3 regions of the Priestia sp. YIM B13552 genome follow, and region 3 is predicted to be linked to each of the others. Evidence: riboswitches for the same ligand, from Rfam matches in the RefSeq annotation. Region 3 holds a riboswitch; each other region holds the start of a gene.
The links. A riboswitch is a leader RNA that binds a small molecule or an ion and turns the genes downstream of it on or off. The one in region 3 is predicted to bind S-adenosylmethionine.
Positions count from the first base shown of each region.

Region 1: it holds a riboswitch for S-adenosylmethionine, as region 3 does, so the genes downstream of both, mtnK (S-methyl-5-thioribose kinase) here and ACFX40_RS07415 (hypothetical protein) in region 3, are expected to answer to the same signal.
Region 2: it holds a riboswitch for S-adenosylmethionine, as region 3 does, so the genes downstream of both, ACFX40_RS18975 (phosphoadenylyl-sulfate reductase) here and ACFX40_RS07415 (hypothetical protein) in region 3, are expected to answer to the same signal.

Region 1 is NZ_JBHZOU010000001.1:518,905-528,904, reverse strand. Features, by position in the region: gene ACFX40_RS02675 ((Fe-S)-binding protein) at 1-445, shown strand, start outside; gene ACFX40_RS02670 (LutB/LldF family L-lactate oxidation iron-sulfur protein) at 463-1,902, shown strand; gene ACFX40_RS02665 (LutC/YkgG family protein) at 1,880-2,593, shown strand; gene ACFX40_RS02660 (PAS domain S-box protein) at 3,023-5,179, shown strand; gene ACFX40_RS02655 (methylated-DNA--[protein]-cysteine S-methyltransferase) at 5,198-5,701, shown strand; gene ACFX40_RS02650 (hypothetical protein) at 5,702-5,866, opposite strand; gene mtnA (S-methyl-5-thioribose-1-phosphate isomerase) at 6,002-7,060, opposite strand; gene mtnK (S-methyl-5-thioribose kinase) at 7,096-8,268, opposite strand; SAM riboswitch class I at 8,404-8,554, opposite strand; gene ACFX40_RS02635 (carbon-nitrogen family hydrolase) at 8,646-9,428, opposite strand; gene ACFX40_RS02630 (pyridoxal phosphate-dependent aminotransferase) at 9,541-10,000, shown strand, end outside.
Region 2 is NZ_JBHZOU010000004.1:368,902-378,901, reverse strand. Features, by position in the region: gene ACFX40_RS19000 (sirohydrochlorin chelatase) at 1-627, opposite strand, end outside; gene cobA (uroporphyrinogen-III C-methyltransferase) at 641-1,420, opposite strand; gene cysC (adenylyl-sulfate kinase) at 1,512-2,111, opposite strand; gene sat (sulfate adenylyltransferase) at 2,124-3,275, opposite strand; gene ACFX40_RS18980 (sulfate permease) at 3,328-4,407, opposite strand; gene ACFX40_RS18975 (phosphoadenylyl-sulfate reductase) at 4,427-5,140, opposite strand; SAM riboswitch class I at 5,395-5,497, opposite strand; gene cdaS (sporulation-specific diadenylate cyclase CdaS) at 5,810-6,436, shown strand; gene ACFX40_RS18965 (VOC family protein) at 6,534-6,917, shown strand; gene ACFX40_RS18960 (potassium channel family protein) at 6,985-7,773, shown strand; gene ACFX40_RS18955 (YugN-like family protein) at 7,783-8,187, opposite strand; gene ACFX40_RS18950 (hypothetical protein) at 8,241-8,441, opposite strand; gene ACFX40_RS18945 (glucose-6-phosphate isomerase) at 8,572-9,921, opposite strand.
Region 3 is NZ_JBHZOU010000002.1:253,314-263,313, reverse strand. Features, by position in the region: gene ACFX40_RS07435 (glycosyltransferase family 2 protein) at 1-859, shown strand, start outside; gene ACFX40_RS07430 (hypothetical protein) at 968-1,408, shown strand; gene ACFX40_RS07425 (GNAT family N-acetyltransferase) at 1,489-1,935, shown strand; gene ACFX40_RS07420 (hypothetical protein) at 1,948-2,244, opposite strand; SAM riboswitch class I at 2,366-2,467, shown strand; gene ACFX40_RS07415 (hypothetical protein) at 2,537-2,875, shown strand; gene ACFX40_RS07410 (DUF1540 domain-containing protein) at 2,976-3,134, shown strand; gene alaP (alanine permease AlaP) at 3,451-4,854, shown strand; gene ACFX40_RS07400 (GNAT family N-acetyltransferase) at 5,095-5,934, shown strand; gene ACFX40_RS07395 (GNAT family N-acetyltransferase) at 5,964-6,362, opposite strand; gene pdxR (MocR-like pyridoxine biosynthesis transcription factor PdxR) at 6,475-7,884, shown strand; gene ACFX40_RS07385 (hypothetical protein) at 7,907-8,416, shown strand; gene ACFX40_RS07380 (poly-gamma-glutamate hydrolase family protein) at 8,477-9,196, opposite strand; gene ACFX40_RS07375 (class I SAM-dependent methyltransferase) at 9,240-10,000, opposite strand, start outside.

The DNA.
Region 1 (10,000 bases), on a different contig from region 3:
TGATGCTGCATGGCATGAATCTGCCGTGAAGCTTGCTGATAAAACGTATGAGCTAACGGATTTTATTGTAAACGTTTTAAAAGTGGAAGATGTAGGCGCCAGCTTAAATGGTAAAGCCACTTATCATTCTTCTTGTCATATGACGCGTTTGCTAAACGTAAAAAAAGAACCTTTTACACTATTAAACAATGTAAAGGGGCTTGAAATGGAAAACCTTGAAAACAGTCATAACTGCTGCGGGTTCGGCGGAACGTTTTCGGTTAAAATGGGGCAAATCTCTGAACAAATGGTCGATGAAAAAGTGGGCTGTATAGCTAAGACAAACGCAGAGTACTTAATTGGAGCCGACTGCGGCTGTCTTATGAATATTGGAGGAAGAATTGAACGAAAAGGACAGCCTGTAAAAGTGATGCATATCGCTGAAGTATTAAATAGCAGAATGTAAAGAAGGGAGAATGCCGAATGTCTATGAAAATAGGAAACGACCAGTTTAAAAAACGTGTTGATGATGGAGTCAATAATGCGTTTATGCGCTTTGCGGTTTCAGGTGCTCAAGAGCGCTTAAGAAGCCGTAGATTAGATGCGGCAGAAGAGTTAGGAAACTGGGAAGAATGGCGAGCGCTTGGTGAAGAAATTCGTCAGCATACGCTTGAAAACTTAGATTACTATTTAGAACAGCTGACAGATAATGTAGCTAAACGCGGAGGCCACGTTTTTTTCGCTCAAACAGCTGAAGAAGCGAATGAGTACATAAAAAATGTAGCGAAGCAAAAGCAGGCAAAGAAAGTGGTTAAATCCAAGTCAATGGTTACAGAAGAAATTCATATGAACGCTGCTTTAGAAGAACTAGGCTGTGAAGTTATTGAAACGGACTTAGGAGAATATATCCTGCAAATAGATGATCACGATCCGCCTTCTCATATCGTAGCTCCTGCACTTCATAAAAATAAAGAACAAATTAGAGATGTATTTCAGGAAAAGCTTTCGTATAAAAAAACAGAAAAACCTGAAGAACTAGCTCTTCATGCCCGGGAAATGCTGAGAAAAGAATTTTTATCAGCAGATATTGGCATCACGGGATGTAATTTTGCGATTGCAGAATCTGGATCTATTTCACTTGTAACCAATGAAGGAAATGCAAGGTTAACAACTGCCCTTCCTAAAACGCAAATTACGGTTATGGGAATGGAAAGAATTGTGCCAACGTTTGAAGAGTTTGAAGTGTTGGTAAGCCTGTTAACTAGAAGTGCAGTAGGTCAGCGGCTCACAAGTTACGTAACAGCGCTTACAGGGCCTAGACTTCCAGGGGAAGTAGACGGACCGGAAGAATTTCACCTAGTGATTGTAGATAACGGGCGATCTGCGATTTTAGGAACTGAGTTTCAATCTGTTTTACAGTGTATTCGCTGTGCGGCATGTGTGAATGTATGTCCCGTGTATCGCCATATTGGAGGGCATTCATATGGATCTATTTATTCAGGTCCGATTGGAGCTGTATTATCTCCTTTGCTTGGAGGCTATGAAGACTACAAAGAGCTTCCCTATGCATCAACGCTATGCGCAGCCTGTACAGATGCCTGTCCGGTCAAAATTCCGCTGCATGAGCTATTACACAAGCATCGTCAGCGAATTGTCGAAAAAGAAGGAAAAGCACCTATTTCGGAAAAGCTGGCGATGAAAGCATTTGGCTTGGGAGCAGCTTCTTCTTCTCTATATACAGTGGGTGCTAAAGTAGCACCGGCAGCTCTTACGCCTTTTATGTCAGGAAGCAGTATTTCCAAAGGACCTGGTCCATTAAAAGCGTGGACGGAAAGTAGAGAGTTTCCCGCACCTACAAAAGAGCGCTTACGAGATTGGTTTGATAAAAGGAGTGATGATGATGAACGGAAGCATTCAAAATAGAGACAGTTTTTTAGACAATGTTGCTGCTAATCTTAAGCGAAACAGGCGAACAAGCGGCGTAGTAAAGCCACAATGGAAGCACGCTCCTCAGCATGAGGTCTACCGCAGCTATTCGCCGGATCAATTAAAGAAAGAGCTTGAAAACCATTGCGAACGTATTCATACTCGCTATGTAGAAACATCATCACAACACTTGCCAGCTGTCCTTGAGGAAGCCGTAGCGAACTATGGAAATGGTCTTGTGAGCACGTGGGATGATCCTAGGTTTTCCGAATATGGATTGAATCTGCTGATGGAGAAATGGGAAACAAGCAGTAGCCTTCATGTATGGAATTCAGTTAAAGGCGATGAGAATATTACACTAGCTGAACAAGCAAATGTTGGCATTACCTTCAGTGATTTGACGTTAGCGGAATCTGGAACAGTTGTTTTGTTTAGCAGTGCTGAAAAAGGACGAGCGGTAAGCTTGCTGCCCGCCACTTATATTGCAATCATACCTCAAAGCTCAATTGTCCCTCGCATGACACAAGCCGCTGAAATGATTCATGAAAAAGTAGAGCGAGGAGAAACGATTGCTTCTTGCATTAACTTTATTACGGGACCGAGCAATTCAGCCGATATTGAAATGAATTTAGTCGTTGGTGTGCATGGACCTATTCAGGCCACTTATATTGTAGTGAATGATCGATGAGGCTGGGACAAACGTATTTTAGGCGAAGTGAAAAACGAACCGTGAATCAACATGTTTGATTCACGGTTCGTTTTCTTTGTTATGTTGAGCATAGGTTTTAGCTGTTTCATTCCTTCTAGCAGTGGATTGGAGGGCAAGGCAAAGACTCCTGCGGAAAGCGAAGTCTTGCACGGAAACCAACTGTGGTGTCACAAGCGGTTCAGCTAGCTCATGCATCTCATTTATTCGTCTTTAGATTGGATTCATTTTGTTATGTCTCAGCCTCTTTTATTCATGCTCCATTTCTAAATAGCGGGATAATGTGAAGAAATGTCGCATTTTGAATAAACGTGCCTAATTTTAAAAAGGTAAAAAGCAAATCTTGTAGAATATTAAGTCTATAGATAAAAGGTGGGGAAATGGGAAGTGCAAAAGAAAGGAGCAATGAGCATGTCACCACATAGAGAATTAACATCTGAAGCTGCGCAAAAGCAGCAAGATGAATTACAGCAGCTACGAGCTATTTTTAATGACGTATTAGATGCCATTGTCGTATTTGATGAGTATTTTCAAGTTATAAATGCAAATGAATCAGCCTGCGGGCTGTTTGAAAAAACAAAGGATGAGCTATTAACGTATCAAATGAAAGATTTTCTGATGTATTTTCCGTATGACATGATTGAAGCATATTATCCAGCACTTTTAGAAGAAAGCTATTTCAAATATGAAGGCGCGATGACGCTTCGAAGCGGCATGATGAAGCATGTTGAATTTACTTCACACAAACATAGTCACATGTCGGGCATTATTGTGTGTACATTTCGGGATATTACGCAGCACAAAATGATGGAAAATGAACGGTTTATTAGTCATCATATGTTTATGGATGTATTTAATGAAGCGGTAGACGGAATTGTCATTTTTGATCGAACGGGTCAGCTTATCGACGCGAACCCTTCATTTTGCGAACGATTAAATTATACAAGAGCACAGCTTCTAACCAAAACATTAGAAGAGCTTGTAGAACCTACTTATCATTATAAGGTGAAAAAATTATGGAGAACTCTGCATCAAGAAGGAAAGACAAGCGGCGAGCTACCGATCAGGCTCGAAAATGGAGACGTTACTTTTTTTGAATTTACCACAACGGCTAATATATACAGTCAATACTATATGTCCATTATGAGAGACGTGACGGAAAAACGGCTGATGGAGCAGCAGCTGTTGAGAAGCGAAAAAAATTTCAGGGCTATTTTTGAAAATGCGATTGAAGCGATCTTGATTTGGAGAGACGATGGTGAAATCTTGAACGCTAATCTTGCTTCTTCGCGTACATTTGAGCTGCCGTTAAACAAATTAATTGGAAGCAATTTGTATACATTTATCGATACAAAAAGCTTTAGTGCGTTAAAGGTGCTCCAAACGTTTCAAACAAAAGGAGAAATTCGCAATCAGCTTCCTTTTTACATGCCAAATGGAGAAATCAAACAGTTGGAATTCACAGGGAAAAAAGGCATTATAGAAGGAGACCATTTAACGATTTTTCGAAACATCAGTGAACGTACAAAAATCGAACAGGAGCTTCGAAATAACGAAGAGAAATTCAGACAGATTTTTAATGGTTCGATCGATGGGTTAGTTTTATGGGACGGCAAGCGAAATATTATTGATGTAAATTCTTCTCTTTGTGATATTCTAGAACTCAGCAAAGAGGAGATTTGTGCGCACTCCATGGAGGATTTTATTTCTTCAGCGAATTTAGATGCGGTCATTGAGCATAAAGAAACGATTGAGCAAAAAGGGGAAGCTGAAGGAGAGATTACGTACGTTACGGGGAACGAAAAAGTTAAAAATATCGAATTTTCCACGAAAAAAGATATCTTGCCAGGTCTATATATGACGCTTTTACGAGACGTAACGGAACGAAATCAAATGCAGGAGCAGATTAGGAAATCGGATACGCTTCAAGTAGTCGGACAGTTAGCAGCTGGGATTGCGCATGAAATCCGCAACCCAATGACAGCTTTAAAAGGGTTTGTTCAGCTGTTAGAAAGCAGCATTCAAGAAGATCATTCTCTTTATTTTGATATTATTAAATCCGAATTAAAAAGAATTGAAACCATTATTACAGAGTTTCTAGTACTCGCTAAGCCACAGGCAGTAAAGTTTGAAAAGAAAAATCTAGATGCGGTTGTGAAAGAAACGATCGATTTATTAAATGCTCAAGCGCTTTTAGAAAATATTCAGTTTGAACTAAGTGTGTCCCCTCAGCTGCCAATGGTATACTGCGAGCCGAACCAAATTAAGCAAGTACTAATAAATGTCATTAAAAATGCAATTGAAGTCACGTCAAACGGAGGAAAAATTTTTGTTGATGTCTCCTCTACAGAGCCGCACTACGTGACGGTCTCCATTCGAGATCAAGGAGACGGAATGCCTGAAGAGCGCATCAAGCGCTTAGGAGAACCATTTTATACGACAAAAGAAAAAGGAACGGGACTCGGTTTGATGGTCTCATATAAAATTATCGAAGAACATAAAGGGCGAATTGAAGTGGAAAGCAAAATAGGAGAAGGCACAGCTTTTCATGTTATTCTTCCAGCTTAATTAGAAAGGATAAAAAATATGTACTACGGAGAAATGAATTTATTTTCTGATTTGAAAATTTATATTGTAGCCTCGGAAAAAGGGGTTCAACATATTTGGTTTGATAGCGATGATCATAACGAGCAGCTTGAAAAACTTGTCCATGACGAGAATTATCATCATGTGAAAGAAGCAAAGCGACAGCTGCAGGATTATGCTGAAGGGCGCACGTTAACATTTGATTTGCCTTTGGATATAAAAGGAACAGACTTCCAAAAAGAAGTGTGGTTAACGCTTGAACATATACCTTATGGACAAACGTGGTCTTATAGTGAGGTAGCGGACTCTGTTAATCGCTCTAAAGCCGTAAGGGCTGTGGGACAAGCGAATCGTCGAAATCCACTGCCTATTATTTTGCCTTGTCACCGTGTGATTGGGAAAAATGGGGCTTTAACAGGTTATGCAGGTTCTCAAACTCATATAAAAGAGAAGCTATTAATGCTTGAAAGAAATGTAGCAAAAGGCGCTCTTGAGTTAAAATAACTATTCATCGTCCAATTTCCAGCCTTCTCCCTGCACAAAAACACCGTCAATTTGCTGAGGAGAAGGGAGGGAATTTAGTTCTTCATCTTTGGATAAATCGAATAGCTGATATTGCTGCTTACGATTCAGCGCTTTGTTTTTATCCGTTTTTTGCTCTGAACTCATATTTACTCTCCCCCTTATTCAAAAGAAATCCCCTATAATATATGTAGAAAAGGAAGAGAGTACTGTTACAATTGTGTTACAAATGCAGGTGGAAATCAGTGCTCAATAAAAAAAGCCGCATAGCAGCGGCTTTTTTTATTGAGCAGATTGCAGCAAAACGTTTTGAATGGATTCAAAAGACGGGGCATGGATAATTCCATGCTCTGTAATAATGGCCGTAATCAGTTCGCTTGGCGTCACATCAAAAGCTGGATTGTACACAGAGATTCCGTCTGGAGCAATTTGCGTATCCCCAATGTGTGTTACTTCTTTAGGTGAACGTTCTTCAATAGGAATGCTGCTGCCGTCTTGAATAGATAAATCAAATGTGGACTGCGGCGCTGCTACGTAAAATGGAATACCGAATGCTTTCGCTAAAAGAGCAAGTCCATATGTTCCAATTTTGTTAGCCGTATCGCCATTTGCTGCAATGCGGTCAGCACCTACAATAATCCCATTAATTCCTTTTGTTTTAATGGTATGAGCGGCCATATTATCCGTAATCAGCGTAACGTCCACTCCCGACTGCTGAAGTTCCCATGCTGTTAAGCGAGAACCTTGAAGAACGGGTCTTGTTTCACAGGCAAATACTTCAAGCGGAATATCGCGCTGCTTAGACAAGTGAAAAGGTGCTAAGGCTGTTCCATAATAAGCTGTAGCAATTGAACCAGCATTACATATTGTCATGATTTTATCTTTCTTTTTAAATAAAGAAAGAGCATAATCTCCAATTCGGTAGCACGTTTCTTCATCTTCTACTTGAATTTGAATAGCTTCATGAACAACTTTTGTTTTAGCTTCATTAACGGACGAAGCGGATTCAGCGCTTTTCGCTACGCGCTCCAATGCCCAAAATAAATTGACGGCAGTAGGGCGTGAACTAGCTAAATACTGTTGATCAAGAGCTAGCTTTTTGTTAAATTCCTTGACTGAATCTGTGTCATAGCTAAGCGCAGAAAGAGCAAGACCAAAAGCCGCCGTAATGCCAATTGCAGGGGCTCCGCGTACTTTCAAGGTAGTGATAGCATCCCATACGTCTTTAATGGTTTGCAGCTTAATATATTCAACTTTGCCAGGAAGCTGCTGCTGATCTAATAAAGTAATATATGATTCATTCCATTCCACTGAGCGCGGAAGTGATAGTGTATTTGTCATGCTGATACCGATCCTTTCATTGTGTACATTATTCGTTATCGAAGTAAATGTTCAAATTCATTTGGTGAAACGTCTTGTTGGTGCAGAAGCAAATAGCGTCCAATTTTTAACGCAGTACGTTTAGCGTTAATTTTTCTTTCCTCTAAAGAAATTTCGTCTAAGTCCGCCACGTGAGCTAAGCCAATCGTACGTCGAATGATTTCACATCCTGCATATCCAACAGCATCTTGCCACGTTTGCGTTAAAATTTCATGTAATAAGCGCTCATCTTTAGCGAAAGGTTCAGTGCTTTCAGAATGCCAAAGCGCAGTAAAGGTATCTTTGAATACGTTCCATGTGTTCGTAATGTGTGCAAATAACGGTTCGCGATTTGTTTCTCGAGAAAGAGCATTTAAAAATAAGTTCGCAACAAATTGCCCTAAATCGAATCCAAACGGACCGTAAAAAGCAAACTCTGGATCAATCACTTTCGTTTCTTGACTGCTAGCAAAGATGCTGCCTGTATGTAAATCACCGTGGATTAGCGTTTGCGCATTTGTTAAAAATTTATATTTTAATTTTGCTGCTTGTAGCTTTACATCACTATCATTCCACAATTCTTCTACATCAGGACGCAGCGCTTTTTCAAATTCATTTGTATCAATATCAAAAAAAGGATCTGTAAAAACTAAATCTTCCGTAATATTGCATAAGTCGGGGTTGCTGTACTTAACAACTTCTTCTTTTTTATCCTGAGGCTTTAAGGCGAAATCAGACGTTTTGAACGCAATATGTCCTAAAAAAGAACCGATATGCTGTGAGAGCAGAGGATAACTTTCACCTTGAATAAGTCCGGCACGAGAAATCGTTAAATGAGACAGATCTTCCATGACCGTAACAGCAAGCGTTTCATCGTGGTAATAAACAGCGGGAACAAGTTCTGGCGTAAATGCACCGAATTGCTTGAGCGCATTGCTTTCAATTGTGGCACGGTTCAAGGATAGAGGCCAGCTTTCGCCTACAACTTTTGCATAGGGAAGTGCTTGTTTGACGATAATGGATTTATTCGTTTGATCATTTATGATGTGAAAGACGAGATTTAAGTTACCGTCACCAATTTCACGGGCAGTCAGTGCTTCTGTAGCATCAAAAAGACCTAGCTTTTTCACAAGTTTGATTGCTGAAATTTCTGTTAAAGGCTGATACTTCTCTGTTTTTGTTGTTGACATCGGAATCCCTCCATAGTTTATTAAACTGATTTGTTTACTAAGTTAATAGGTTTAAGAATATATGGAGGCTTTTATAATTTTAGAAAATATAAAAGCCTCTTTCGTTGGAAAGAGGCTTGATTGTAGTGTTCAAACCTCTTATCTGCCAGAAAAAATTACTTTCTGTTGGAATTAGCACCGTGCCTTTGTAAAACATGTTTTACGGGTGTGATCCATCTTAGGATGGAATGACGGTCGGTTGCTGGGCTTCACAGGGCCAAATCCCTCAGCCAACTCTTGATAAGAGTACGATTACTTATTCAATTTTGATTTGTTTGAATATTTTATGATATCTGGTGAAAATCGTATCATGCAAAAAAACGGCTGTCAATACATAATTAATAAAATTCTGTACGGCGATCTGTAAAGACAGGAATTTGTTTACGAATTTCTTTTACAAGTTCCAGGTTAACGTCAGCACTTAAAAGTTCTTCGCTATCGCCAGCTTCAGCGATTATTTCTCCCCACGGATCGATGACTAAGGAATGTCCGGCAAATGTGTTATTAGGATCTTGGCCTACACGATTACACGCGATTACATAGCATTGATTTTCGATTGCACGGCTAATGAGCAGGGCTTTCCAGTGGGCAAGTCTTGGAGCCGGCCACTGAGCGACAACAAACAAGACTTCTGCTCCGCTGCTAGTATGAACCCGTATCCATTCTGGAAAACGAATATCGTAACAAATAACTCCTGCGCACAGTGACTGTTCAAGTGTAAAAAGATTTTTTGCTGTTCCTGCTTCTAAATACAGGTGTTCATCCATTAATTTAAATAAGTGCAGTTTACTGTATTGTGATACTTCACGACCTTTTCGGTCAAAAATATACATCGTATTCGTGACACCTTGCTCTGTTTTTTTCGCAATCGAACCTGCCACAATATTTACTTCGTTTGTTTTAGCAAACTGAGAGATTAATTGCTTGGCTTGCTGCCCTTCATCATCTGCAATTTCGTCTAGCCGAGTCAAATCATAAGCTGTATCCCATAGCTCAGGAAGCACAAGGATATCAGGGTTTTCTTTCAGGGCTTCCGTCATTTTTTGTTCGATATATTTTCGGTTTTTAGTTGGGTTTCCAAACGCAATATCAAGCTGCAAACACGTAATTTTTACACTCACTTTATCATCCGTCCTTTTTTTAGTAGTTGAAAAAAATGACTTTACAAGTTGAGTATTACAATATATTATTTGTGACTAGAATTTCAAGAATTTTTTGAGAAGGTGTGCGATGATGAAACAATTTGAGCAATCGGAACTATTAAAAAGTTTACCAAAACAATTTTTTGCATCACTTGTAGGCAAGGTAGGAAAAGTAATGGCCCAAGGGCACGACGTTATTAACTTAGGGCAGGGAAATCCCGATCAGCCTACTCCTTCACATATTGTAGAAACACTGCAAAAAGCAAGTGCTAATCCTATGCATCATAAATATTCTCCATTTCGGGGGCACCAGTTTTTAAAAGAGGCCGTTGCGACTTTTTATAAACGAGAATATGGCGTTGATGTGGATCCTGAAAAAGAAGTAGCTATTTTGTTTGGCGGGAAAGGTGGACTTGTAGAAATCCCGCAGTGCTTATTAAACCCTGGAGATACGGTGCTGGTTCCCGATCCTGGATATCCTGATTACTGGTCTGGAGTAGAGCTTGCAAAGGCAAAGATGGAAGTGATGCCGCTCACGGCTGAAAATCATT
Region 2 (10,000 bases), on a different contig from region 3:
CTCCAATTCTTCCTTAATTTCGTTCATTAAAATACCGGTAAACAAGAGGTACGGAAGAACGAATACTTGCTTATACGAAGTTCGTTGAGCAAGGTGCAGGCCTTCTTTTAAATTAGGAGAAGCTGCAGCTAAATAGCATGTGCTCACTTCTTTAAAAGCACCTTTCCCTTTTAGCAGTTGAGCTATTTCGTTAAAATCTTTTTTTACAGCAGGATCACTGCTTCCTCTGCCGACCAACAATACCATCGAATCTTCATGCTTATCCACATTGGTTTCATTGATTCTCTCTACCAAGATATCAACAATTCGTTCGTCCACGCCGAACGGTTCTCCGTACAGCACTTCTACCTGGGGATAACGTTCATATACTTTGTGTATTTCTTCGGGTATATCATGCTTTGCATGCGCAGCTGTTAATAACAGAAGAGGCACAATTGCAATACGAGTAGCACCTTGTTCAATACATGCTTCAAATCCTTGTTCAATAGTGGGGGAAGCTAGTTCTAGGAAACAAACTTCTTGAATCGGTACATCTAGATTTTTTTTACATCTTTCAATAAAAGCAACTGCCTGATCAGCGCCTTCTTTTACGCGGCTGCCATGGCAAACATATAAAACTGCATCCATATAATCAACCTCTTTAGTAAGCTTCTTGTGCATACGAATAGTAATGCTGTCCAGTCTTCTCAAACCAATTTAATCGGTCATGAAAATTCACAACTTCACCAACGATAATCATACTTGGATTTTCAATTTGTTCTTCTTTAACAATATCAACAATTGTACCAAGAGTTCCAGTTACAGTGCGCTGGTCCGCGCATGTTCCCCAGTGAATCAATGCAATTGGCGTAGCTGAAGTTTTTCCGTGTTTCATTAACTGTTGGCAAATGTACGGTAAGTTCCGCACTCCCATATAAATTGCAAGAGTATCTACACCTTTGGCTAGGCTATCCCATTTAATTGCATCATGCTCGCTATCTTTACGATGGCCTGCTACAAAAGCAAAGCTTGCGCTGTATTCCCGGTGAGTGACAGGGATTCCTGCATAAGCAGCGGCTGCGATGCCTGATGTAATTCCTGGAACAATTTCAAATGAAATGCCCTGCTGCACGAGAGCTTCTGCTTCTTCCCCTCCGCGTCCGAAAACAAATGGATCTCCGCCTTTTAAGCGCGTTACAATTTTTCCTTTTTTAGCGAATTTCACTAAAAAATTGTTAATTGTTTCTTGCTTGAGGGTATGATAGTTCGGAAGCTTTCCGCAGTAAATGATATCTGCATCACTTTTAGCATACTCCAGCAGGTCCTTATTCACTAAACGATCATATAAGATAACATCTGCTTGCTGAATTGCTTTCAACCCTTTTAATGTAATTAAATCTGGATCTCCCGGTCCTGCACCGACTAGATATACTTTCCCCATGAATGCCTTTCACCCTTCCATCATTTCCACGTCTCCGCAGCGCTCCCACATTTTAATTTGAATTAGAACAGCGGACAAAGTCCGCTGTCATTTAGATGAATTTTCTGTTAGCTAAATATTCAATAACAGTTTGTACACATTCTTCTACAGACTGTGTGCTTGTATTAATTGTTAATTCAGGGTTAGCCGGTGACTCATACGGAGAATCAATTCCTGTAAAATCACGGATTTCTCCGCTTCTTGCTTTTTTGTAAAGGCCTTTTGGATCTCTTTTTTCACATTCTTCTAACGGACACTCCACGTATACTTCCAAAAATTCATTCCCCTCTAAGATCTCACGCACTTGAGCGCGGTCCTCTTGGAATGGAGAGATAAATGCTGTTAGTACCACTTGACCGCTGTCTACAAATAGCTTAGAAACCTCACCGATACGGCGAATATTTTCTGTACGATCTTCAGCAGAAAACCCTAGATTCTTATTTAAGCCGAAACGAACATTGTCACCATCTAATACATAGTTGCGAATATTTTTATCAAAAAGCGCTTTTGCCACTGCGTTTGCTACGGTAGATTTACCTGAACCCGAAAGACCTGTAAACCATAATACAAAACTGTGATGATTATTTTGCTCGCGTCTTTCCTCTTTTGTAATTCCAGCATCATGCCACGTAATGTTTGTTGATTTGCTCACTTCAACCGCTCCTTATTTTGAAGATACTTTTTGTTTTGCTAATCCTTTAATTAACACTTCAATTACTTCTTTACGGCTGAATGTGCTTGGTGGCACTTCTCCGTTACGAAGCATTTCACGTACCTTTGTTCCAGATAGAATCATATGATCTTCCTTGCTGTGAGGGCATGTTTTCGTTGATGCCATCGCTTCACACTTCTTGCAATAGAAGCTGTGTTCAAAGAATAAAGGTGTAATTCCTAATTCATCTGCTGTAAAGTTACTGAAGATTTTTTGGGCATCATATGTTCCATAGTAGTCACCAACACCAGCGTGGTCACGGCCTACAATGAAATGTGTGCATCCAAAGTTTTTTCGAACCATTGCATGGAAAATAGCTTCTCTAGGTCCAGCATAGCGCATCGCAGCAGGGAAAACTGCTAAAGCTACACGATCGCTAGGATAATAGTTCTCTAAAAGTACTTCATAACTTTCCATACGGATATCTGCTGGGATATCATCTGACTTTGTTTCTCCTACGAGTGGATTTAAAAACAGGCCGTCTACAATTTCTAATGCCGTTTTTTGAATATATTCGTGCGCACGGTGAACAGGGTTACGAGTTTGGAATCCAACAACCGTTTTCCAACCGCGTTCTTCAAATGCTGCTCTTGTTTCAGTTGGATCTAGGTAATACTTTTCAAAACGCGTTTTAGGTGTACGTTCTACAAGTACGATTGGACCTGCTACGTATACATTTGGGCGTTCCATCATTTTTTTCACGCCAGGATGAGCAAGTTCTGCCGTGCGGTATACATTTTCCGCTTCTTTTTCTTTATTTGGCGTATATACTTCAGAAACTTCTAAAACACCATACGTTACGCCGTTTTGAACTAGTTTTACTTTGTCGCCAATGTTTAATTCTTTAGCTTGCTCTTCTGTTACAGGAAGAGTGATAGGAATACTCCATACTGTGCCATCTGCTAAACGCATATTTTCAACAACTGATTGATAATCTTTTTCTCCTAAAAATCCTGTAATTGGGCTGTAAGCACCAATTCCAATTAGTTCTAAATCACTTAGAGCCATGTTATCTACTTCGATTTCTTTTGTTAGTGAAGTGTAGTCATATGTTGGTTGATATAAATTAATTAATTCTCCACCGTGTGCTTGAATTGTTGTCATTTTGTAAAATCCTCCTTAAATAATTAACACAATATAATAAAAAGCACTTGAATCACGCAGTCATTTTTTCTTTTTCCGACTGCAAGCTTGCTCTTTTTCTTCTAGTCGTTCTAGCTAAGCTTAGAACACCTGCTGTGGCAATGCAGCCGCTAGCTAGCACCACAAATGAATATAAGTCGCTTTCAAGTACTAATTTCACAAGAACATATGAGATTACGAGTGAAAATACGGGGGATACCACCCAAACCTTTAACATTTGAATGACCACTTCACGCTGTTCTTTCGTGAATCCCGTTTTCGCTGCTCCTATTCCAATAATAGAAGACGTAGTGACCTGTGTAAGCGGTACTGGCAAACCAAAAAGTGAAGCTGCTGTAACAAGAGAAGCACCAGTACCCGAGATAATGCACCCTTCTCCTACAGAATAGCGAGTAATTTTTTTCCCGTTTGTTTCAATAACTCGGCCGCCTAGTAAAAGAGCTCCGAGCGCCACAGCCAGTCCTCCTGTTATGACACCCGTTGTGGCATCCATTAATCCAGCTCCTACTAGAGGACCGACAGCATTTGCCACGTTATTCATTCCAGCTGAGAAGGCTTCAAAGAATCCCGTGGCTATAACTAAAATCGTTAAAACTCTTTTCCACTTTCCCTCTGCTTCTTTTTTATGCGCTCTGCGTTTTATCACTTTTCCAATCAAAAAAGCAATGACAAATGAAACCAGCGGAACAATAATCCAAAAAGACATGACAACTAAAAGTTTTTCCACATACAGAGATTGATAAGCTACTCCTACTCCAACAACTGAACCAACCGTTACTTCACTTGTTGATAGAGGGATACCAATTAAATTCGCGAAAAAGAGTGACAGCGTTGCAGCAGCCAGAATGATAATAACTAATTCTACTGACAGCAATTTTTCAGGTATGATACCTGAACTGATGGTTTTTACCACCTCGCCGCCTCCGATAATGGCTCCGAGCACAATACCTACAGCACAGATGAACAAGGCTACTCTTCGCTTTTTAATCGCACCGGAGCCGTATGAAACGCCCATAGCTGCTGCTGCACCGCTTGCCCCGATATTCATTGCAAAAAAAAGCGCAATGATAAAGGCAACATATAAAAGCATCATTTATTCAGCTCTTTCGTATTTAAGATTCGTGTAATCCGCATTCAACTTTTTGTGTACCTGCCCATCTTCCTGAACGTAAATCGTCTACATTGTAGGCAGGTGCGGTACAAGGCTCACAGCCGATGCTTGGGTAGCCTTGATCATGAAGTTTGTTATATGGTAAATCATGCTTATACACATAGCGCCAAACTTCTTTCCAAGACCAATGAATTAACGGGCAGACTTTAACTTTCTTGAATTTCTCATCTTTATTAAAATAATTCGTGTTGGCACGAGATTCAGACTGCTCGCGTCTCAAACCAGAAATCCACGCATCATAAGGAGCAAGAGATTCCCTTAACGGGATGATTTTTCGAATTTGACAGCATAGGTTAGGCTGACTCTTCCAAAGCTCATCTCCATGTTTCTCAGCTTGTTCTGCAAGAGTTAAATCCGGTTTTTTTATATGAATACGCAAATCAGGAAAGCGTTCTTTAATTGCATCAATCACTTCATATGTTTCTTTAAAATGAACGCCCGTATCTAAAAAGACAATTTCAGCATCTTTTTTCACTTTTGAAATTAAATCAATTAACACAATCCCTTCAATACCAAAGCTTGATGCGTAAATAATTGAATCTCCGTAGGTATCATACGCCCACTGCAATGCTGAAAGGGCTCCTTTTGTTTCATCTTCACTGTCGAACTCTGGAAATGTATCACTCCAGTTTTCGTACGTATATAAGTCTGCCATTTTCTTCACTCCAATTCTTAGTTATCCGCGTTATCCAATAAAAAAAGGCGGTTTTACCCACTAGAATTGGATAAAACCGCCTCTAGTGTGTCTAGTCAGCGAAACTATTTAATTCTTACTTTTCTTCGACGTGCTCAAAGATTTGTTTTAAGTCGGGGGTTACAGTCATTGATGTCCCTCCTTAAATTATCGCTTGCGCTATATCAAAATAAAAAGTCTTCCATATTGAAAGACTGGGTAGGCAATAACTTTTTACCTTATCTTTCAAAATGATACACACTTTGCTGGAATTAGCACCTTGCTAAGCAGGTTGCCGGGGTTCAGCGGGCCAGATCCCTCCACCACTCTTGATAAGCATTTTTTAAAAATTTTAGCATATTTAGAATATTTGTCAACATTAAAAATCATATATCCGATAAGAAAACTATACTTTAAATTCACAGAAATATCTATACTTTTATTTAAAACAACATATGTAAATTTAAACCAAATGTGAACATATCAGTTTATAAAACGCTTTCTTTTTCCTCAACTTTTTATATTCTCTTCCTAAATAAAACACAACACCTCTCTATAAAATTAATAAGGGATTTATAAGCTTTACGGATAATTCACCCACATTAGCACACATTACAGATAACACTGACTGACAGATAGGAGCTATATAAGATGGAGAGACATTCCTTTCAATTAGACGATACAATTAAAAATAATGTGCGAACATATTTACAGCAAATTTCAACTGAAGCCTCTAATTTAATTAAACATTTAGATACGAGTGATCATTGTATCCTATGTGATTTTGAGGAGATGAGAAGGTTATTTCAAGATGTTCAAGCTACGGCCGCCTCTTATTACTTGCGTCATTATCTATCGCCTTATACATTTGAATATGCTGCTCTGTCCTTAGCTATTCATAACCTTTCTGAGAAACGTCACGGTGCTTTAATTGTCATTGAACGGGAACAAAATGTAGACCCTCTTATTCAAAAGGGAATGCCTATTCAAGCTCCTGTCAGCGCTACGCTAGTTGAGACACTGTTCTACCCAGGGACACCCTTACATGACGGAGCCGTCCTAATTAGAAATAATCAGCTTATCTCAGCTGCTAATGTTTTACCTCTCTCGTCTATTATTTCAACGACCAAAAAATTGGGAACACGTCACCGTGCAGCCATTGGAATGTCGGAAAAATCGGATGCATTAATTTTAGTTGTATCTGAAGAAACAGGCAAAATTTCGTTTGCTCTTGATGGAAGCCTCTACCCTATTCACTCCAGCAAAAATATGATTTAAGAGCCCTTTCCTGATAAGCAGCCCCATCTTGACTTCTATATCCTTTCTCTTTAATATATTTCATAGTTTTTACATACTATAGATACGGGTGATGCATATGGCAATTTTAAAATTTGAACATGTAGGCGTTCAAGTAAAGGATATAGAAGAATCTATTGAGTTCTATACGCAAAAAGTGGGATTAGAGCTCATCGAAACACTGCCACATACCGATCCGTCTTTGAAGCTAGCTTTTCTAGGTTTAGAAGGCAATGTAATCGTAGAGTTAATTCAAGGGTATAACTCAAGCTTACCTAACGAAGGTAAAGTTCATCATTTTGCGCTGGCGGTAGACGGAATTGAAGAGGAGTTTGAGCGTTTAAAATCAGCAGGTGTTTCATTTGTGGAAGAAAACATTGTAACTTTGCCAAATGGAGCAAGATACTTATTTTTCTACGGTCCAGACAAAGAATGGATTGAATATTACGAAGTAAAAAGATAAAGATATCTTATACCTTCAGTGAAAAATGGTCATACTGTGGCTATGACTAATCACTGGAGGTTTTTTTATGATGGAATGGCTATTATTTCGACTTTTCCGTCGTTCTATTTTAGTGCGGCTTCTTTTTATTATCGGCTGCCTTGTTCTACTTTTTGGCATGCTTATACATTTCCTAGAGCCGCAAACGTTTGGGAATGTATTTGAAGGAATTTGGTGGGTTATTATTACAATCTCTACTATAGGGTACGGTGATTTTGCTCCGACCACTACGATTGGAAGGTTAGCTGCAATTATTTTAGTCCTGATCGGAACGGGATTTATTACCACTTATTTTGTTACGCTTTCTAAAATTGCTGTTTCCGCTGAGAGCGCTTATTTGGAAGGAAATTTAAAATTTTATGGAAAAGATCACTTCATCGTTGTTGGGTGGAATGAGCGCGCCAAACTCGTGTTAGAGTCTTATCGCGACGCATTTCATAAAGAAGACATTGTTCTTATCGACGACTCTCTGACTAAAAATCCCATGATTTGTGATCGCGTTCATTTTATTAAAGGAAGTCCTTCTCATTATGAAGTATTAGAACTTGCCAACGCTCGGTACGCAAAAAAAGTGCTGATTACTGCCGATCAGCATAAGACAGAAGAATATGCAGACATGAATACGATTGTTACGTTAGTCGCTCTGCAAGGATTGAACCCTTCTATTTACAGCATCGTTGAACTGTTAACAAAAAAGCATATTCAAAATGCACAAAATTTGGGGGTGAATGAAATGATCAAAACAAATGAGTTGATTAGTCAAGTCATGTACGAACATATTTTTGTGAAAAAATTAGAGAGTTTAAAAAAAGAATAGTTCCTTCAATTACTGAAGCAGCGCATCTTCTGCCTCTCTAATTAGCTCTTCTCCTAAGCTGATATACTTTTCTGGAAATGAAGCGTCTGCGTCTTGGGGTTCTGCAAACTGATTAAATGAAGCACTCACATTTCCATTGTGAACATCGTCATCTAGACCAATTTGATATTTATGTGAAAGTAAAAATGGCGTCCCAATCTGTACGGTTGTTCCTTTAGAATCCAGTTCTCCGTTCGTAGCTGTAAACGGGATACGTAAAAACTGATAGCCGACTTCATCATTCATCTTATAGTCGAATGAACCATGGTCGTAATCCCAATTCCCTCCAATGTTATACCCAAGCGGCTTAAGCGTTTTTTCTAATTCGTAAAGCTTGAATAATGTGCCTTCTAATCTTGAAGATAATTCAATCATGTTATCCCTCCTCTGTTTTAACATGTCCTTTTTCCAGCGTTTTATCCTTTATCTCAAAAGCAAAAAAGAGGTTGAGTCATAACGAAATGAATCCAATCTAAAGGCGAACAAACTGGATAAAGCAGCTCGTATAAATCGCTTGTGATACCGCAGTTGATGTCCGTGCAAGGCTTCGCTTTCCGCGCGCGGGCGTGAGCCTCCTCATCGCTTGCGCTTTTCCCGCAGGAGTCTTCTTCGCCTTGCCCTCCAATCAACTGCTAAAAGGACCTAAACAGATGAAACTATATTCACCATAACAAAAAAAACGAACCACTCATCAAACATGTTGATCAATGGTTCGTTTTTCAATTGGGCTAAAATACTTTTGTACCGCCCTCTTTTTACTTATTTCAAACGCTTTTCTAATTCTGCTTTTTTCTCTTCAAAACCAGGTTTTCCAAGAAGAGCAAACATATTTACTTTGTATGCTTCTACTCCCGGCTGATCGAATGGGTTTACGCCTAATAAATAGCCGCTGATTGCACATGCTTTTTCGAAGAAATATACAACATATCCGAACGTATACTCATCTAGCGCAGGAATGTTCACAACTAAGTTTGGAACGCCTCCATCTGTGTGAGCAAGCATTGTACCTTGGAACGCTTTTTTATTTACAAAGTCAACTGTTTCACCAGCTAAGTAATTTAATCCATCTAAGTCCGCTGCATCTTCTTCAATTGTTAGCTCATGACGAGAATCTTGAACTTGTACAATTGTTTCAAAAATATCACGACGACCTTCTTGTACATATTGACCTAAAGAATGAAGATCCGTTGAGAAGTTAGCAGATGAAGGGTAAATACCTTTTTGGTCTTTTCCTTCACTTTCGCCAAATAACTGTTTCCACCACTCAGCAAAGTATTGAAGAGCTGGCTCATAGTTAATCAGCATTTCAATTGTTTTTCCTTTATTATAAAGCACATTACGAGCTACAGCATATTGATAAGCTGGGTTCTCTTCTAGCTCTGATGATGAGAATGCTTCTTGAGCATCAGCTGCCCCTTTCATCATTTGTTCGATATCAAGACCCGCAGCGGCAATTGGTAATAAGCCAACCGCTGTTAATACTGAATAACGGCCGCCTACATCATCTGGAATAACAAATGTTTCATAGCCTTCTTCGTCCGCTAATGTTTTTAATGCGCCGCGCGCTTTATCTGTTGTTGCATAAATACGCTTGCGTGCTTCTTCTTTGCCATATTTCTCTTCTAATAATTTACGGAAGATACGGAAAGCAATCGCTGGTTCTGTTGTTGTACCAGATTTTGAAATAACATTAATAGAGAAATCTTTATCTTGTAAAACATCCATTAAGTCTTTCATGTATGTTGAGCTGATGTTGTTACCAGCAAAAATAACTTGCGGAGTTTTACGCTGTTCTTTTGATAATGTGTTATAGAATGAATGCTGAAGCATTTCAATAGCAGCACGAGCACCTAAGTAAGATCCTCCAATACCGATAACAATTAATACATCTGAATCAGATTTAATTTTTTCTGCACTTTTTTGAATGCGTGCAAATTCTTCTTTGTCATACTCCGTAGGAAGGTCGACCCATCCTAAAAAGTCATTTCCAGCACCTGTTTTCTCATGAATTGAATGGTGAGCTACTTTCACGGCATCACGTAAGTATGTAAGTTCATGTTCACCAAAAAATGATAACGCGTTTGAATAATCAAAACGAACATGTGTCATAGTTTGTTCCTCCATTAAAATATCTTTATTTTTCACTTTATCGAAACTGTTAGCTGAATTCAAGTGAATCCACTTACAA
Region 3 (10,000 bases):
CATTTTATTTGTAGACGATGGAAGCAAAGACAGCACGTGGTCGCTTATTGAAAAAGAAAGCTGCAGCAATTTGTTTGTAAAAGGGTTAAAGCTAGCGCGGAATGTAGGACATCAAAATGCTTTGCTGGCAGGACTAGAAGCAGCCCATAAGCAATCTGACTGCGTCATTTCCATTGACGCAGATTTGCAAGATGATATCAGCGTTATTCGTACTTTTGTAGAGAAATATTGGCTCGGGTATGAAGTCGTATATGGTGTTCGAGACAGCAGAGAAACCGATACATTTTTTAAACGAACCACGGCAGTAGGGTTTTACCGTTTTATGAATAGGCTAGGAATTCAGCTCGTTCAAAATCACGCCGATTTTCGTCTCATGAGCAAACGTGCTCTTGGTGAACTTATGAAATATAAAGAAGGCAACGTCTTTTTACGAGGCCTTGTACCATTAGTAGGATTTCGCTCCACGGAAGTCACATATGACCGCAAAGAACGGACAGCGGGCGAATCAAAATATCCCCTAAAGAAAATGCTTGCTTTTGCATTCGACGGGATTACATCTTTTAGCGTAGCGCCGATACGCTTATTGACGCTGCTTGGAGGAGCTTCTTTTCTCTTTAGTATTGCGTTTGGTATTTATGCGCTGATTCAAAAATATTTAGATCATACGCAAATCGGCTGGACGTCTCTTATTTTATCGATTTGGCTTGTAGGCGGCCTGCAGCTAATGGGAATGGGTCTTGTCGGAGAATATATTGGCAAGATTTTTAACGAAGTGAAACAGCGTCCTAAATATGCGATTGAAAGAGATTTATATACAAAACACTCATTAGACAAACAAAAAGATTTGCTTATGCATTAATTTAAGAAGCTTCTCCTAAATGGAGAGGCTTTTTTGTTAAAGCGTTTATCATAATTTTTAAGTGAACAGGAAATGCTACTACTAAAATTTCTAAGGAGATCAGAATCTATGAAAAGACTATTTTATACAGTCAGCACTTTTTGTTTTGTTTGGCTTGCTTTTGCAGCCATTCATGTCAGCGCTCTTTCGATTGAGAAGCTTCCAATGAAGAAATCATCTGAACAATGGTCAGTTGAACTCACAAAAGCGAGCATGACGGGAGATAATCAGCTAAAGTGGAAAAATAACGTCTATCATACATATGGATTAACCGTTGAAAACATTGGAAAAGACGTAGAGCGCGTGCAGGTCCAAGCTTTTCGGCACGAAGGAAAAAATAAGGCGAAATACAGCTTGTTTTCTCCTATTGAACGGTCTAACTTAAGCAAAAGCGGTCAGCGTTTTCGCTATGCGAATTTTGCTGTTCCTGGAAAAGCGGCAGGTTTAGACATTATGATTAACTGGACGGACGAACGAGGCAATCATCAAGAACATTTTGAATTTAAATAAAAGTCTTCGCTTAGGCGAAGACTTTTTTTGCAGGAATTTATCCTCGTATGTGGAAAACGAACACGAAAGGAGAGATCGTAATGATTGCAAAAGCTACTGAAGAAGAAATACAAGAAATTCGGAAAAAATCTGCTGATGCGCTGTTTGAAGGAACAATGAAGCAGTTTCATCCGTCAGCAGAACGCGTAAATGAACTAGTTGGTAGTGCCCTTGAAAAAGGCTGTTATTATTTAGTTTCAAGACAAGAAAATAAACTCGCAGGCTGGGTTCTTATCGGCCCATCTGCCGACTTCTTTTCAAAAGAAGAAATTGGCTTTATCTACGAATTATATGTTGTACCGGAATACCGCGGGCAAGGTCTAGCCAAGCCGTTAATGCAAAAAGCAATTGATGAATTGTCTATCAAAGGATACCCTGAAATCAGACTCAGCGTTCATGCTGGGAATTTTGCACAGCATGTGTATCGTGAACTTGGCTTTGTAGATAAACAAATATCAATGAGCTTCCAAGTGGCAAAACGTCCGTAACGTTGATGAATGTCAGCGAGTCCATAAAACATAAGATGTTATACATGCGATGAGGTTCGGTAATGAAAGTAAAAGTAAATAAGTAGCCCAAACGGAACCTTTATCTAGTACTTCAACGGCTCCTCCACCTGTATTGTCTGAAGAGGGGGGATCTTCAAGCGCGTTCATAATCAAAGCCGCCGCTGCTAAAATAATCCCTCCAATGCTTCCGGTTGTTTTGACAATTGCAATATGGAAAGTAGATGAAAAAGCAATAGTAAGAAGCAGCAGCAGGCTTCCCAAAAAAGCAGATAACAGATATCGTTTCATGTGCTCACCATCCTTTATGAAAGCATACCATATTTTACTTCTTTTTTCTTTTTATTGAAAAGCTATTGACGTAACCTACAAAACATATTAGAATAGTCAGAAATAATTTAAAAACGAAATATTCTTATCTAGAGAGGTGGAGGGACTGGCCCTTTGAAGCCTCAGCAACCACAATTATTGAATGGTGCTAATTCCAGCATAGCCTAGCTCTGATAGATAAGGAGAGGAATCTTTTTCTATGATGAAACCCTCTTCTTAGGAAGAAAAATTTCGTGTGGAAAAGGTGATGACATTGAACAATAGACAAACAACGTTAAGCACTGATGATTATTTAGATCTATACTTATTAGCCAAAGAAATAAAAGACGAAACGTGGCAGCAGGAAATTTTAGCTGCGCTAAAAACGCAGCAAAATCGTTCATTTGAAGACAAACAATCCGCCCTCGTTCAAGAGATATGGGAAGATTTTAAACAGTTAAATGAAGATATTTCTTTTACGTATCGCTTGATTCAAGAAGAGCCAACTAACGAACAATTTCAGGCTAAATTAAGCCGCTTGAGAGAACGGCGGATCACGCTGAGCCGTGAGTTATATTTAGCTAAAAAACAGTATGTTGAACACACGCAATAAAAAGATCCGCTTGAGAAACAAGCGGTTTTTTTGCGTGTGAATGTTAGAAGCGCTATATTTCGGGTAGTAAATAGATAAGACAAGCAAAGGAGGGATAACAGTGGCCCAAGGTGTATTATGTGAAGTGAATGAGTGCATGTATTGGAAATCGGGAAACAAATGCAGTGCAGAGTCCATTTACGTTGTGAGTCCTGAAAGTAGTCACCATGTTTCTGATATGGAAGAACCTGGCTGTAAAACTTTTGAACCCGCGAGATAAATGCTAGTTTTTATAAAAAAGCATAAAATGAACGATGCGCTGACGGAGTTGAGTCGGCGTTTTTCTATTTTTTGAAAATACTATTACTTAAGTGCAATAATAAATACATAGTAAAAAAGCAGTGCCTATGTCTAATTGTGCGTTTAAACAAAATGATAAGATAATTTTTTTGTTTTTCGACAAAAGAAAAGTGAGAGAAAGGTGATAGAATACAAATATACAGCCTAGCTGTCTTTTAGCACAAACTTATATGAAAGCGCTAACAAAAAGGCTGTGTTCATCTCGTTTTGACAGATTGGAAAAAGGGGAGACGTTTATGCAGGGGAAAACTCAGGGGAAAGAATTGAAACGCGGGTTAGAAGAAAGGCATGTGACGCTGATGTCCTTAGGAGCAGCCATAGGGGTAGGGCTGTTTCTTGGATCTGCATCTGCTATTAAATTAGCAGGGCCAGGAATATTATTGGCGTACGGATTTAGCGGAATGATTATGTTTTTTATTATGAGAGCACTTGGAGAAATGGCGATTCAAAAACCTGTTGCAGGTTCATTCAGCAAGTACGCACGCGACTATTTAGGGCCGCTTGCTGGTTATTTAACAGGTTGGAACTACTGGTTTTTATGGGTTGTAACATGTATGGCTGAAATTACAGCCGTTGGTATTTATATGGGATATTGGTATCCGGATGTACCAAACTGGATTTGGGCGTTATCGGCGCTTGTCATCATGACAACGGTTAACTTCTTAGCTGTTAAGGCATATGGTGAACTGGAATTTTGGTTTGCACTTATTAAAATTTTAGCGATTGTGTTAATGATTGCCGTTGGATTATTAATGATTGTGTTTGGAATCGGCAACGGCGGCGTTGCGACTGGTATTAAAAATTTGTGGGACAACGGCGGACTGTTCCCGAACGGATTCAAAGGTATTTTGCTGTCGCTGCAAATGGTCATGTTTGCGTATTTAGGAATTGAAATGATCGGCGTTACCGCGGGAGAAGTGAAAAATCCGGAAAAATCTCTAGCAAGAGCGATTGATTCTGTCTTTTGGCGTATTCTGATTTTCTACGTCGGTGCGTTATTTGTCATTATGTCGATTTATCCGTGGCAAGAGATTGGTTCACAGGGAAGCCCGTTTGTATTAACATTTGAAAAAATCGGCATTCCAGCGGCGGCTGGTATCATTAACTTTGTTGTACTAACAGCAGCTCTTTCTTCTTGTAACAGCGGTATTTTTAGTACAGGCCGTATGCTGTTTAACTTAGCAGAACACGGAGAAGCGCCAAAAGGATATGGCCAGCTTACAAAAGGCGGCGTACCGGGAAAAGCTGTTTTAGCATCAGCAGGTGCGCTATTAGTCGGAGTAGCGTTAAACTACATTGTGCCTGCCAAGGTATTTACGTGGGTAACAAGCATTGCAACATTCGGTGCGATTTGGACATGGGGAATTATTTTGCTTTCTCAAATTAAGTATCGCAAAACGTTAAAAACAGGTGAAGAGGCAAAGCTGAAATATAAAATGCCTTTATTTCCGTTAACATCTTATGTGTCACTTGCGTTCCTAGCGCTGGTAGTGGTTCTCATGGCATATAATCCAGATACAAGAATTGCAGTTGTCATCGGACCATTATGGTTTATCGGTCTTATTATCGCGTACTACGCAAAAGGATTTCATAAACGAAGTCAAGGTTCAGCTGAGACTGAGCAAAAGCTAGTGAAATAAAAGAAAAGACCTCTTTCTTGGAAAGAGGTCTTTTTTCATTAGTTTATGTGCGAATGATTAGTTTATTTTAAGGGATTATTGGTACGGATAAATAATGTAGAAAATATTCTATTTATTCTGTACTATTTAGTTAGAGAATTCGTTAATGATTAAACGGTAATTGAAAGTGGATGAGTATGTTAGTTTTATGCTTTTTAACGCCACACAGAGCATCGAAAAGTTGGGAGGACATATGCAGAAATGATTGAGACATTTAGTGAAAAAGACATAAAAGGTTTGCTGCTGTTATCGCAGCTGGAAAAATGGGATTATAGTGAAGCAGATTTACATACGATTTTTTCATCTGGAGACGTATTTGGCCATAGAAATGAGAACGGAGACATCGTATCAAGTGTGGCCGTAATTTCGTACAAAAATCAGTCAGCTTTTATAGGAATGGTGATTGTGAGAAAAGATTACCGAAAACAAGGGTTAGCCGGGGAGCTCATGAAGCACTGTCTGCAAGTTCTTTCCCCTGAGATGAATGCCTACTTAATTGCGACAAAAGAAGGTAAGCACTTATATCAAACAGCAGGGTTTAAAACCGTGGACTATGTAAGTAAATACATAAGCAGTGAATACACACCAAGAGCCTTTAAAGTTTCAGGATTTTATACACGATCCTTAAAGAGAAGTGACTTCAAAGGGATTGTCAAGCTTGATGAAGCAGCATTTGGAGATAATAGAAAGCTATTTTTAAAAAGTAGAATTCAGCAAGCTGAAAAAGCAGTTGTTTTACAAAACGAACAAAATAAAATGACGGGCTATGGTTTAGCGGTTCGTACGCCGAGCAATATCGTGATTGGTCCCGTAGTTGCTCCAAACGCTGAAGCAGCGATGCTAGTCATTTATGAACTAGCGAAGAATTACAAAGAAAAGCTGAGAATTGACCTGTCTTCTCATGAGGAAACGTTAAAGAAACTTGTGGAAAATCACGGATTTCAGCTTCAAAATGAGCCTCCTGTTATGGCGTATGGTGTCAATCCTCTCCCTGCTAGACAGGGCAATCTTTTTGCTATAGCAGCTCAGGCGTTTGGATAAAAAGAAAGGAGAAGCTCCTTTCTTCGCGTCTACCGAATTCTCCCAATTTTAAACCCATTATCAATTTGATGAAAGCCGACTTTTGGATAGTAGTTCATAGCAGAAGGAGCTGAAAGTAAAATCAGCGCGGTTTCTTCGCCGATTTCTGATTGAACATGTTTGATGAGCTGTGTACCGATTCCTTGCTTTTGATAGTCTTTTACAACAGCTAAATCCGATAAATAGCAGCAGTAGCTAAAATCTGTTAACGCTCTGGCTATGCCAATGAGTTCGCTGTCGTTCCAAGCGGTAATAGTAAGAGAAGCGTGATCAAGCATTCTTTGAATACGATCAAGATTTTGTGCAGGACGTTTAATACCGGAATGTACAAATACTTCAGCAGCTTGTTCCGCACGGATTGAGACGTTAGTTTTATAAGTGATAGTCATTGCGTCATCTCCTTAATTTATAAGATATAGTCCAGTATATGAAGAATCTGAACTGAGAGTAAGTGTCAGAAACAGCGAATTTAATAGTATCAGTTAGAAAGGAAAGAACACTATGTTAGAGCTAATGCCTTTGCTTGATAAAAGAAAAGCAGATCCCTTGTACATGCAGCTTTATATCTACATAAAACAACAAATTCAAAAAGGTACCATTCCGCCTCATGAAAAATTGCCTTCTAAACGAAAGCTAGCTCTTCATTTAAGCATTAGCCAAAATACGGTTGAAGCGGCTTATGTACAGTTAGAAGCTGAAGGTTATATCGAGATACTAGCCAGGAAAGGAGTATTTGTAAAAGAGATAAAAAATGAAGTTGTGCTTCAAGAACTGCCTCCAGCCTATGTCTCTTTACCGCAAGAAGACCGGAAATCAACTGTCATTGACTTTAGCCATGGAAAGGTAGACGTAGAAAAATTTCCGTATAACACGTGGAAAAAGCTAACGGTTCAAACTATTTATCATGATGAAAGCCAGCTTTTTTATAGCGGACATCCACAGGGCGAACATCTTCTTCGTCAAGAAATTGCAGCGTATCTTTATCATTCAAGAGGAGTGCGCTGTACGGCGGAGCAAATTGTGATAGGTGCAGGTACGCAGTATCTTATGTGGCTGCTTTCTGTCACGCTGGGGAAAGAAAAAATAATGGGGTTTGAAAATCCGGGTTTTCACCGAACGAGGCACGTTTTTCAAGAACAAGGCATGTCAGTTATCCCTATTTCTCTCGATAATTTTGGCTTGAAATTGAAGGAACTGAAAGAAAGCGGAGCGGATGCGGTGTACATTACGCCGTCTCATCAATTTCCTATTGGGATGGTCATGCCGATTGCAAGAAGACTTGAACTACTAGAGTGGGCGGCAGAAACGAACAGCTATATTATAGAAGATGACTATGACGGAGAATTTCGCTATAAAGGAAAACCGATTCCCGCGCTTCAAGGATTAGATCAAGACGATCGCGTTATTTATACGGGTACGTTTTCAAAGTCTTTGATGCCTTCTCTTCGAATAAGCTATGCCGTGCTGCCACACCGGCTTCGTACAAGCTATATGAAGCACTGTGGACTTTTTAAACAGTCTGTTTCAAGACTTCATCAGCATACGCTTTTTCTGTTTATGAAAGAAGGGCACTGGGAACGTCACTTGAATAAAATGAGAACAGCATACCGCAAGAAACAAGCGCTGCTGCTAGATTGCTTGACTACTACTATGGGAGAACGTGTAGATGTTATTGGAGAACATTCTGGGTTGCATATTCTTCTTAAGGTGAAAAACGGAATGAGTGAACAGAAACTAATTGAAGCAGCTGCCAAGCAAGGGGTAACGATTTATCCAACGTCCATTTATTATCATAGTGCCGGTGACAACAACACGCCTTATGTATTGCTTGGGTTTGCCGGACTGTCTGATGAAGAAATAAAAACAGGTGTAAACCTGCTGTTTAAAGCTTGGTTTGAACAGCAGGATTGAGAGATATGCTAGGGGGGTTTTTATGAAAGTAAAGCGAAAATTATTTGGTTTATGGACAGGAGAGCTTACGGCAGCTTTAGTGTTTGCTGCGCTGTGGGTAGGGTACTTAAATGAGTTTTCTCATCTAAGTTTTTACTTAACAACATTTTCTAGTGTGTATGCTTTTATCATACTTGAGTTTATCTTGTTTCAAGGAAGCTTATACTGGTTTATGAAATGGAAGCGAGTGAGGCGAAAAGAAGATTCTCATTTGCCCTCTAGCTACATTCAGCTGTTTCTGCTTTTTAAAAAAATGAATAAAATTCTTCTTGCGTTAGGTTTAGGTGTACTCGTGTATCACTGTGTGCAGTTAGGGATTAACGGGCTTGCTTTTTTTCTGGGCCTTTACGCGTTTGCTTGGCTTGAATATATTAACTACTATGTGATTAGGCTTTCTTATCAAAGTCCAAGTGAAATCAAGGAGTTTTTTGAGCAGAAAAGATTTAAACGGTCTATTTTAGCAAGAGAAATAGATAAGAACCAGCGCGTTTGATTATACAGACTGCGCTGGCTTTTTTGTCTAGAAATCAAGGAACAGGAAAGAGTTGACAAGTTAGTGAACTTGAAAGTAAAGGAAAGTTTGATAGGAAGAAGAGGCTTCTTGTAAGGAAGATACAAATGTATAAAAAAGCGGCGTGACATTCATACGGTTGTTTCTGGACCAGTCATGATTTGCGAAAAATGATTTCCTTAGTTCTGCTGTGAGTTCAAGCTGTACGCCGGCTTTTAGCAAATTATCATTCACAATATTTTGCTCGCTTGTTCCGGCTATCTCAGAAGGGGCGTCACGGACGGTAAAGCCGTGTTTGCGCAGCGATTGATTCACCAGCTCTTTATAAAGCTGATTTTTTCCGCCTATGTATACGATAGGCTGGCTGCCGCTGTATCCGTGAATCGTCATCACGGACATACTTTGCTGAGCCATTCCTCTAGCAATCGGTTCATCAAAATTTTCTGAGGTTATGTGTAGAACTCCGTTGTTAGTGGACTTGATGCCTTCAAATAAATAATAAGAAGCGGAAAAGCGATCAGCAAGTTCTTTGGCAACTTCTGATGTGCCCGGTTCAATTCCTCCGCCGTGAATGGCCATAATGGATAGGTAGCTAAAGCGCTGTTCGTAGCGAATATCGTAGTCTTGATGGAGAATCTCGTGCTGTTGCAGTTCTGCATAGGAAGAGTAAGAGTCACCGCTTGCATAAGAGGGAAGGGGAATCAAAAAGCAGTACATCAAACATAGCAAAGTGCTCGTACTCCATTTGAATAAACGGTTCATCAATAATCACCTCTATTTATCCTATGATAGGTAGAGGTGATTATTAGTATTTCCGTCCGATATAGAGTAAATGAGAAGAAAGTCCAAGGTGATAAGAACTTGATGCTTGTTGGATAAGCAGTTGAACGATGCTGTCCATTTCTTCAGGAGACTTTTCTTTCCAGTAAGTCCATTCCTCAGAATTAACGGACGAAGCAACGTTAGAGGCAATCAGCTCAATGCATTGAAATCCATGCTTCTTTAAAAAAGGAATAATATCCTCAATATTAGCATAATAAGCGTGAGTAAACCGGCCTTCTTCGGCATGATTAAAGCAGCCTGATTCATAAAAATCATGAAGCGCTTTTGCCGTGTTGTTTGGTTTTAAACGCTCCGGGGATGTTAAAGAAGAAATGACGTGCTGGACGCGCGGCATAAACGAAATAAAGACAGTTCCGCCTGGCTTTGTGACTCGATACAGCTCTCGGACAGCTTGAATGCGATCTTGTTTCTTCTGCAAATGATACATTGGTCCAAGCATTAGTGCCGCATGAAATTGGTCATCCAGGCAACATTGAAGGTTCCGAGCATCTGCCACGTGAAAATCACGAAATGCATTGTATACTTGCCGTTCTAAAGCCTTTTCCTTAGCTGTTTGAACTAAATGAGGCGTCAAATCAGTTAGAGTTACTTCGTAGCCGTTTTCTGCTAGTTTTAAGGCATATCTTCCAGGTCCAGCACCGTTATCTAAGATATGTCCGCTGGGAGGAAGGTGTTTTTTTATAAAATGCCAGTTTACTTGAAACTCAATAGGCTCCCGTTCTA